3 regions of the Streptomyces sp. NPDC051963 genome follow, and region 1 is predicted to be linked to each of the others. Evidence: riboswitches for the same ligand, from Rfam matches in the RefSeq annotation. Region 1 holds a riboswitch; each other region holds the start of a gene.

The links. A riboswitch is a leader RNA that binds a small molecule or an ion and turns the genes downstream of it on or off. The one in region 1 is predicted to bind cyclic di-AMP.
Region 2: another riboswitch for cyclic di-AMP. It lies ahead of ACIHFB_RS20165 (M23 family metallopeptidase); the one in region 1 lies ahead of ACIHFB_RS05545 (C40 family peptidase).
Region 3: another riboswitch for cyclic di-AMP. It lies ahead of ACIHFB_RS33930 (transglycosylase family protein); the one in region 1 lies ahead of ACIHFB_RS05545 (C40 family peptidase).

What each region holds. Positions count from the first base shown of each region.
Region 1 covers NZ_JBIUCC010000001.1:1,299,620-1,302,853, forward strand. Annotated here, with positions in the region: gene ACIHFB_RS05530 (VOC family protein) at 1-210, shown strand, start outside; gene ACIHFB_RS05535 (ATP-dependent Clp protease proteolytic subunit) at 320-955, shown strand; gene ACIHFB_RS05540 (hypothetical protein) at 963-1,271, shown strand; cyclic di-AMP (ydaO/yuaA leader) riboswitch at 1,609-1,820, shown strand; gene ACIHFB_RS05545 (C40 family peptidase) at 1,824-2,297, shown strand; gene ACIHFB_RS05550 (ATP-binding protein) at 2,355-2,813, opposite strand; gene ACIHFB_RS05555 (helix-turn-helix domain-containing protein) at 3,026-3,234, shown strand, end outside.
Region 2 covers NZ_JBIUCC010000004.1:783,209-786,442, reverse strand. Annotated here, with positions in the region: gene ACIHFB_RS20170 (pitrilysin family protein) at 1-1,300, shown strand, start outside; cyclic di-AMP (ydaO/yuaA leader) riboswitch at 1,503-1,669, shown strand; gene ACIHFB_RS20165 (M23 family metallopeptidase) at 1,683-2,444, shown strand; gene ACIHFB_RS20160 (GntR family transcriptional regulator) at 2,639-3,234, shown strand, end outside.
Region 3 covers NZ_JBIUCC010000008.1:543,562-546,795, reverse strand. Annotated here, with positions in the region: gene eno (phosphopyruvate hydratase) at 1-702, opposite strand, end outside; gene ACIHFB_RS33930 (transglycosylase family protein) at 1,034-1,741, opposite strand; cyclic di-AMP (ydaO/yuaA leader) riboswitch at 1,745-1,929, opposite strand; gene ACIHFB_RS33925 (transglycosylase family protein) at 2,106-3,131, opposite strand.

The DNA.
Region 1 (3,234 bases):
CACGGCGGCGACGCGGGCGCCTCCCCTTACCTGTTCTTCCGGGTCGACGACCTGGACGCCGCCGTCGCGAAGGTCCTCGAACTGGGCGGCACGACCGAGGAACTCGGCGCGGAGGACCCCGACTCGGAGGCCCGCTTCGGCCGGTTCAAGCTGTGCCGGGACGACCAGGGGTCGGCCTTCGGGCTGCACCAGCCACCAGAAGGCCGCTGACCACCTCGCCCGACATCACGGCGTCCGCGCTGAGCGAACCCCCTCACCCTTCACTCTGTACGTCCTGTACATTTTCTACAGAGACAGCACTGTCGAGGAGGGGTTCGCCATGAACCGACCGTCCGCCCGCTACGTCCTGCCCGAATTCACGGAGCGCACCAGCTTCGGGCAGAAGACGATGGATCCCTACTCGAAGCTGCTGGAGGAGCGGATCGTCTTCCTCGGTACGCCGGTCGACGACACCTCGGCGAACGACGTCATGGCGCAGTTCATGCACCTCGAGTACCAGGACCCGGACCGGGACATCTCGCTCTACATCAACTCCCCCGGCGGCTCCTTCAGCGCGATGTCGGCGATCTACGACACGATGCGGTTCATCACCTGCGACGTGGAGACCATCTGCCTGGGCCAGGCGGGCTCGTCCGCCGCCGTGCTGCTGGCCGCGGGCACGGCGGGCAAGCGGTTCGCGCTGCCGGGCGCTCGCATGGTGATCCATCAGCCGGCGCTGCCGGAGCCGATCCAGGGGCAGGCCAGCGATCTCGCCATCCACGCCGAGGAGTTGATGCGGGTGCGCGTCCGCCTGGAGGAGATGCTCGTACGGCACACCGGACGCACGCACGACCAGGTGAGCGCGGACATCGAGCGGGACAAGATCCTCACCGCCCAGGAGGCCCTGGACTACGGGCTGGTGGACCGGATCATCCCCAGCCGCAGGTCCACCATCGCCCCGCCCACCGGGAAGTGACACGCCGGTGCTCCCACCCGAGCTTCCGCCGCTGCCCGCCCTCACGTGCGCCGAGGGCGAGTTGATCGACCGTTATCTCGATGTGGTCGACCTGCTCGGCCGGATCAACCCGGCCCACCACGGGGACACGTACCGCGGACTGCGCGCCGCCCAGGCGTTGGTGTCCAAGGCGAGCGAACTGCGCGACGCGCTGGCGCTGATGCACCAGCGGGGCGAGACGGAGTTGCACGCCCCTACGCTCACGCGGGCGATGCGCGTTCTGGACGGCGAGCGCCGGACGGCGCGTGTCATCGTTCCGCCGCGCTCCGACAGTTGACGCACTCCACCTCCGGTCCGGATATCCGCCACGACGGCGAGACGTCCGGACCGGCGCTGAAACGGACCAAATGGCGTACCCCTGTTCGGAGTAGACGTTTGTCATTTTTTGGGACCGCAGAGCTTGCGCAACACGCGTATCTCGAAGGCGGTTGAGACCCTTCCGTGCTGGTCGGGGGGTCAGCGAGGCCCTCGACACTCGCTCGAACAGAGGGGTGTCCACCCGAACGGGTGAGTGGTGAGTAACCCCACAAATACCCGATTCCATTGGGTCTTTCGTTCATCCGTGCGTGAAGATCCCTGTCTGACGACAAGACCCCGCCAGAGCGGCGGGGCGATCCGGGCGGACGCCGAGTCCTGCCGCCGCCCGGATGACCGGTCGACAGGAGTGGATCGGCAGGAGTGGAGGACCCGAGCACGACGGGTCGCCGGAACGGTCACGCCATGACCGCGCCGAGCAGCCCTTGGGGTGAAGCCGCGTCAGCGGCCGGGCAACTTCGCCAGCCCGAATCCGACAGGTCATCCTTCACAGGCGGCTGACGAAGGGTTGCGCATGACTGCGCTCAATCGTGTCCCGTCGCTGATGGCCCGAGCCGGCACGGCATCGGCTCTCACCCTCGCCGCCGTGGGCGGCTCCATCGTGGCGCCGGGCCTCGTCTCCGAGGCCGAGGCCGCCACTCCGGCGACGAAGGCGCTCCAGGTCGCGGCCTCCAAGAAGGGCGCGCCGTACAAGTACGGCGCCACCGGACCGCGCCGGTTCGACTGCTCGGGGCTGACGCTGTACTCGTACAAGAAGGCGGGCAAGAGCCTGCCGCGTACGGCGGCTCAGCAGTACAACAAGACGCGCCACATCTCCGGCAAGAGCCGCAAGGCCGGAGACCTGGTGTTCTTCCACTCGGGCTCGAACGTCTACCACGTCGGCATCTACGCCGGGAAGGGAAAGATCTGGCACTCCCCGAAGACCGGGGACGTCGTAAGACTGTCGAAGATCTGGACCAAGAGCGTCTGGTACGGCCGGGTCAAGTGACCTGAGCGACGCGGTGGCGGCGCCCTGACGCGCCGCCACCGCGTCCGGGCTTGATTCCTAAGGTTCCTGCTGAACCGCCGTGCTCACCGGCCGCGCCGGGACCGTCCAGGGCAGTTCGATGGAGACGGTCTTGCCGCCCTCGCGAGTGGGCCGGATTCTCAGTTTGCCGCCGCATTCGGCGGTCAGCCAGCGGATGATGACCAGGCCGCGGCCGTTGTCCTGCTGCACTGCCGCGGGCAGCCGCTTGGGAAGCCGCGGGTGACTGTCGGTCACGCCGATGTGCAGTTGTTCGTCACGGTCGAGGTCGATGTCCACCGTGAAGGTGGGTGACTGCCCGAAAGTGTGCTGTACGGCGTTGGTGGCGAGTTCGGAGACGATGAGGCGGACCGTGTCGGCCAGTTCCGTGTCGGCGGGCAGTCCCCACTCCACCAGGGTGCCGACCACATAGGTGCGAGCCGCGGAGACCGAAGCGGGATCGCTCGGCAGAGTGACGGATGCTTCCAGATGGTCTGCCATGGCGACGTCGTCCCTTTCCGACGGGACCGCAGTCCGACACGGATCGGAGGGTTCGAGTACGGTCCCGGACTGGTGCTTCGTCGCCAGACTGCCATCACCGGACCGGTCACGGGTGCGATCCACCAAGATATGCATATATCTGTCGCTCGAAGCGGTGAACTCTGCGACGGCAGAGCGTATTTGGACGGCACGGAAGGAGTAAGGAGGAGCCCATGCAGCACGGTCCCGCGGTACGCCGCCGAAAACTGGGCGCCGAATTGCGCACGCTGCGCACCGGCGCCGGACTCACCAGCGGCGAGGCGGCCCGGCTCGTGGGCTGGCACCAGTCCAAGGTGAGCCGCATCGAAACCGGCGCGAGCGGTGTGAAACCGGCCGATGTGCGGTTACTCCTCGACGCCTACGAAGTGGCGGATCCGCAACT
Region 2 (3,234 bases), on a different contig from region 1:
CCTCGACAACGGCGTGACCGTTCTGCGCTGCCACCGCCCCGGCCAGCAGGTCGTCGCCGTAGAGGTGCTCCTGGGCGCGCCGTTGGACGCCGAACCGGCCGGCCTCGACGGCGTCGCCACGATCATGGCGCGGGCCTTCTCCGAAGGCACCGACAAGCTCTCCGCCGAGGAGTTCGCCGCCGAGCTGGAGCGCTGCGGTGCCACGCTCGACGCGCACGCCGACCACCCCGGCGTCCGGGTGAGCCTCGAGGTCCCGGTCTCGCGTCTGCCCAAGGCGCTCGGGCTGCTCGCCGACGCCCTCAGGGCGCCCGCTTTCGCGGACAGCGAGGTCGAGCGGCTGGTCCGCAACCGCCTCGACGAGATCCCGCACGAGCTGGCCAACCCCTCCCGCAGGGCCGCCAAGGAGCTCTCCAAGGAGCTGTTCCCGGCGGACTCGCGCATGTCGCGCCCGCGCCAGGGCACCGAGGACACGGTCGCGGCCATCGACTCCGCGGCCGTCCGTGCCTTCTACGAGAAGCACGTCCGTCCCGCCACGGCCACCGCCGTGGTCGTCGGCGACCTCACCGGCATCGACCTGGACGCGCTGCTCGGCGAGACGATCGGCTCCTGGACGGGCTCGCCCGCGCAGCCGCGCCCGGTGCCTCCGGTGACCGCCGACGACACCGGCCGGGTCGTCATCGTGGACCGCCCCGGCGCCGTCCAGACGCAGCTGCTCATCGGCCGGGTCGGTCCCGACCGGCACGATCGCGTGTGGCCCGCGCAGGTGCTCGGCACGTACTGCCTCGGCGGCACCCTCACCTCCCGGCTGGACCGCGTCCTGCGCGAGGAGAAGGGCTACACCTACGGAGTGCGGGCGTTCGGACAGGTGCTGCGGTCCGCCCCGGACGGCTCGGGCGCCGGGATGCTCGCCATCAGCGGCTCCGTCGACACCCCGAACACCGGCCCCGCACTCCAGGACCTGTGGACGGTGCTGCGCACGCTCGCCGCGGACGGGCTCACCGACGCCGAGCGCGATGTCGCCGTACAGAACCTCGTCGGGGTGGCGCCGCTGAAGTACGAGACCGCTGCCGCCGTGGCCGGCACGCTCGCCGACCAGGTGGAGCAGTACCTGCCGGACGACTATCAGGCCACGCTCTACCGCGAGCTCGCCGCGACCGGCACCGTCGAGGCCACCGCGGCTGCCGTACGAGCCTTCCCCGTGGACCGTCTGGTGACGGTTCTCGTGGGCGACGCGGCGCAGATCAAGGAGCCGGTCGAGGCCCTCGGCATCGGCCAAGTCACCGTCGTGTCCGCCGAGTAGAGGCGAACGTTCGGGCACGCGCGTGTGGAGCCCTGGTGACGGAAGCGTCACCAGGGCTCCTTTATGTCCGAATTACGGGAGAGGTTGCCTGTCTGGCCTGTGGCATGCGCTACAAAAGCCGTGATCCGTTTGGGGATTGAAAGATGTCCCGTTTAGCGTCTTCCGGGCTGTCCGTCAGGCAGTGCGCCGCATCCGCGGCACCGGACAGCCATCGCCGAGTCCCCAGACGGCGCGAGCCAGGGGAGCCGGGGACCCACATACGTAGTCCCTGGGGTGAATCGGACGCCCGCGCGTGCAGCGAGGGGGTCCGTAGGAGACCTTCCTGCTCCGAACCCGTCAGCTAACCCGGTAGGCGAGAAGGAAGGAAAGGACCAGCCACCACATGGCGTTCACCTGCGCCACCGGGAAGCACCGCCGTCCCAGCCGGATCCAGCGCACCACCGCCCGCGCGGCGGGCGTCGCGGCCCTCACCACCACCGGCGTCATCGGCACCCTGGCAGCACCCGCGCTCGCGGCCGAGTCCGCCGCCGAGACGACCGGCCTGATCCCGGTCATCAGCATCGCCGACTCCGCCGACCCGATCGCGGAGCAGGCCGCCGCGCAGAAGGAGGCCGCCGAGGAGGCCGCAGCCGAGAAGAGGGCCGAGGCTGCCGCCAAGAAGGCCGCCGCGGAGAAGGCGAAGAAGGCCCGCGAGGCCAAGGAGCGTGCCGCCCGCGAGGCCGAGCGCAAGCGCCTCAACAGCTATGTGGCACCGATCACCGGCTCGTACGTCTCCACCGGCTACCAGACCGGCGGCTCCCTGTGGTCCTCCGGCAGCCACACCGGCGTCGACTTCCACGCCGCGAGCGGCACCTCCGTCCACGCGGTCGGCCGCGGCACCGTCGTCGAGGCGGGCTGGGGCGGCTCGTACGGCAACGAGGTCGTGATCAAGATGAACGACGGCACGTACACCCAGTACGGCCACCTGTCGTCCATCGGCGTCTCGGTGGGCCAGAGCGTCACCCCCGGTCAGCAGATAGCCCTCTCCGGCGCGACCGGCAACGTCACCGGACCGCACCTGCACTTCGAGGCCCGTACGACCGCGGAGTACGGCTCCGACATCGACCCCGTCGCCTACCTGCGCTCGCACGGCGTGGGCGTCTGACGACCGACCCACCGATCGCTCCGCGTCCCGAGGCCCCGGCTCCCGAGCCGGGGTTTCGGCGTTTCACACGCCCGGTTGTCCAAAAAATATCCATGGATTCCGGCCCGCCATCGGAAATTCCGGCTCATTGCAATAGAGTCACGGAACACACGTCAATCATCGACGTTTCACGGGGATTAAGGCGGAGGTCGGTCATGCGTATTCCGGCGCACTCGGTATGCACGGCGATCCGGGACGACATCGTCGCCGGTGTCTACGAGCGCGGCGGCAGGCTCACCGAGGAACTCCTCGCCCGCCGCTACGGCGTCTCGCGCGTCCCCGTCCGTGAGGCCCTGCGCACGCTGGAGGCCGAGGGCTTCGTGGTCACCCGGCGGCACGCGGGCGCGTGCGTCGCCGAACCGACCGAGCAGGAGGCCGCCGACCTGCTGGAGATGCGGATGCTCCTGGAGCCGCTCGGCGCGTCCAGGGCCGCCCAGCGGCGCACCGAGGCCCACCTCAAGGTGCTGCGGGGCCTGGTCAGGCTGGGCCAGGAGCGGGCCAGGCGCGGCAACAGCGAGGATCTGCGCTCCCTGGGGGGCTGGTTCCACGAGACGCTCGCCCAGGCCTCCGGCAGCCCCGCGCTGACCTCGATGCTGACCCAGCTGCGGCACAAGATCGCCTGGATGTACGCGGTGGAGGCGCCGGCCAACCCCGCGGAGTCCTGGGCGGAGCACGGCGCGATCGTCGACGCGGTGGCGCGCGGTGACGGCGAGCGCGCCCGGGCGATCACCGCCCTGCACACCGAGCGCGC
Region 3 (3,234 bases), on a different contig from region 1:
GGCGTAACCGGCTTCCTTGATGGCCTCGAGGATGAGGTCGAGGGCCTCGCGGTTGGAGCCGAGGTTCGGGGCGAAGCCGCCCTCGTCGCCGAGACCGGTGGCCAGGCCCTTGCTCTTCAGGACCTTCTTGAGGGTGTGGTAGACCTCGGTGCCCCAGCGCAGCGCCTCGGAGAAGGACTCCGCGCCGATCGGGGCGATCATGAACTCCTGGATGTCCACGTTGGAGTCGGCGTGCGAGCCGCCGTTCAGGATGTTCATCATCGGCACCGGCAGCAGGTGCGCGTTCGGGCCGCCCAGGTAGCGGAAGAGCGGGAGGTCGCTGGCCTCGGAGGCGGCGTGGGCGACGGCGAGGGAGACGCCGAGGATGGCGTTGGCGCCGAGCGAGCCCTTGTTGTCGGTGGCGTCCAGGTCGAACATCGCCTGGTCGATCAGGCGCTGCTCGGTGGCGTCGTAGCCGACCAGCTCCGGGCCGATCTGCTCGATGACCGCGAGGACGGCCTTCTCCACACCCTTGCCCTGGTAGCGGTTCGGGTCGCCGTCGCGGAGCTCGATGGCCTCGAAGGCACCGGTGGACGCACCGGACGGAACGGCGGCACGACCCGTGCTGCCGTCGTCGAGGCCGACCTCGACCTCGACGGTGGGGTTGCCTCGCGAGTCGAGGATTTCCCGGGCTACGACGACGTCGATGGACGGCACGAGCATCTCCTTCTTGGGATGTGACGCGGGTACACCGGGCCGGGCCCGGCGGGCGCAGCGCCGTGGCGGCTCTGCGAGATGAGCCTAACCGGCTCCGGGCGATCGGCCACCGGGTCACCCACCCGTTGGACAGAACCGAGAGTAAATTGTTTCTGAACGGAACAAAAAGTTGCGCGCAAGGCGACACAAAAAAGCCCCGCCCCGGTGCGTACGGGGGAAGACGCACCGGAGCGGGGAGCCCGTGGGGGACGGGGGTGACCCTCACGAGGCCTCCACTATGAAAGCCACGGATATGAGGGCTCTGTGGTTCAACCGTGTTCCTGCTGCGAACCTCGGATCACTTCAGGTGCAGCTGCTGACCCGGGTAGATGAGGTCGGCGTCCTTGACGATGTCCTTGTTCAGCTGGAACAGCTTGTCCCAGCCACCCTTGACGTCGTGCTCCTCGGCGATCGTGCTGAGGGTGTCGCCCTTGACGACCTTGTACTCGCCGTCGCCCTTCTTGACCTTCTCGCCGGTCGGCGTGGTGACGGTCTTCTTGGCGGCGGGGCGCTCGGTCGAACGGGAGGCGCTCTGCTCCTCGGTCGAACGGGTGCTGGTGCTGCTGTCGCTCGAAGAGCTGGAGCTGCTGGAGCTGCTGGAACCGCTGTCGGAGCCGGAGCCGCCGGTGTACGCGGTGCCCGACAGGCCGGTGCCGCAGTTCGGCCAGGCGCCCTTGCCCTGGGCCGCGAGGACCTTCTCGGCTATCTCGATCTGCTGGGCCTTGGAGGCCTGGTCGGCGGAGCCCGCGTACTGAGTGCCGCCGTACGCGGCCCACGTGGAGGCGGAGAACTGAAGGCCGCCGTAGTAGCCGTTGCCGGTGTTGATGGACCAGTTGCCGCCGGCCTCGCACTGGGCGACGGTGTCCCACTCGGAGGCGGTGGCGGCGGAGGCGTTGCCGGCCGCCATCAGCGGGGCGGCGACAGCGGCGCCGGTGACACCGGCGATGGCGATGGCGCGAGTGGCCTTGGACGGGCGACGGTGCTTGCCCTTGCCGGAAAACAGCATGGTTGATCCCCTCACCGACGCCTGCGAGGTGAGCTGTCGGGTTCGGGCCGGTTGAGTTGCCCGGCCATGTCTCGTACGAGGCTTTCGTCCCGTACGGGGCACGGCTTCACCCCAAGCCGCACACGGTCAACTGACCGGCACGGCGCTTACCTTGGGTCCCCCGCTCCTGCCTACGGCGCTGTCAAGCGACGACTGTTCCCGTGCGGCCACTGGCAGGATTCGGCGTTGCGGCAGCCGGGGCTCGTGTTGGCGAGCGGTGATGACCGTAGACACGCGATCCGCCGAATTTCAAAGACGATCAGGGCTTCTGAGACTCATCCCACACTTTCACCAAACCGGACATTCAGCCCGAAGCGGGGCCCAACTACCGCTGGTTTTCGCCCGTTTCGGCACCGAGTTCGAGGGTCTGACCGGGGATGATGAGGTTCGGGTCGGCGCCGACGGTTCCCTTGTTCTCGGCGTAGAGCTCACGCCATCCGCCGTTCACGTCAAGGGAGTCGGCGATGGCGCAGAGAGTGTCGCCGGTGCGGACGGTGTAGGAGTCGTCCGCGGTGGCGCGTGCGTCGCCGTCGCTGCGGGAGGCGTGGCGGCCGGAGGAGTCGGTACGGTCGCCTGCCGCACCCTCGTCCGCGCTGTCGCCGCGATGCTTGCCGGTGCCGGTGTCCGCGAGATACGAAGAGCCGACGTTCTGGCCTGACTTGTCCGAATCGTCTTCCTGGCTGGAACCTGTGGACGGACTGTCGGATTCCTGCGAGGGGCTTGCGTCGGATTCGGGGGATGTGTCGGACTTGGCGGAGTTGTCCGTGTCGCCCGACGGCCCATCGGCCGAGGAGGACGGAGAGGAAGGGGAGGACGGCGACGGGGAAGCCGAGGGGGACGACTCGGAAGTTGAGGGCGACGAGGATGATTCGGGCGAGTCGGACAGGCCCGAGGAGCCGGAGGAAGTGTCGGACGAGGTGGACTCGTCGGCCGACGCCTCGCCCGCCAGACCCGTGTCGACACCCGCCGAACGGGAGTCCTCACCGAGGCCGTAGAGCAGACCGCAGGTGGGCCACGCGCCGGCGCCCTGGTCCGCGAGCACCTTCTCCGCGACGGCTATCTGCTGGGAGCGGCTGGCCTGGTCGGCGCTCGGGGCGTAGTCGAGGCCGCCGTACTCCTCCCAGTCCTCCTGCGCCAACTGGAGGCCGCCGTAGAACCCGTTGCCGTTGTTGGCGCTCCAGGCGCCTCCGCTTTCACACTCCGCGACCTTGTCCCAGGTGCTGCCGTCGGCCGCGCTCGCGCCACTCGCACCGAGGAGCGGGATGGCGATGGCGGAGCCGGTCACTCCGGCCGCGACGAGGAGGGCCGGAGCCTGACGGGGGCGACGGTGACGACCGTTCCCGGAGAGCATGCGGGGGCCTTTCGCGAGACAGCAGTGACCGGCGCGGCGGGTGAGACACAGCGTCGCGCTGATCCGTGAACGTATAGGCAGCACATCACTTGTCACAAGTTAA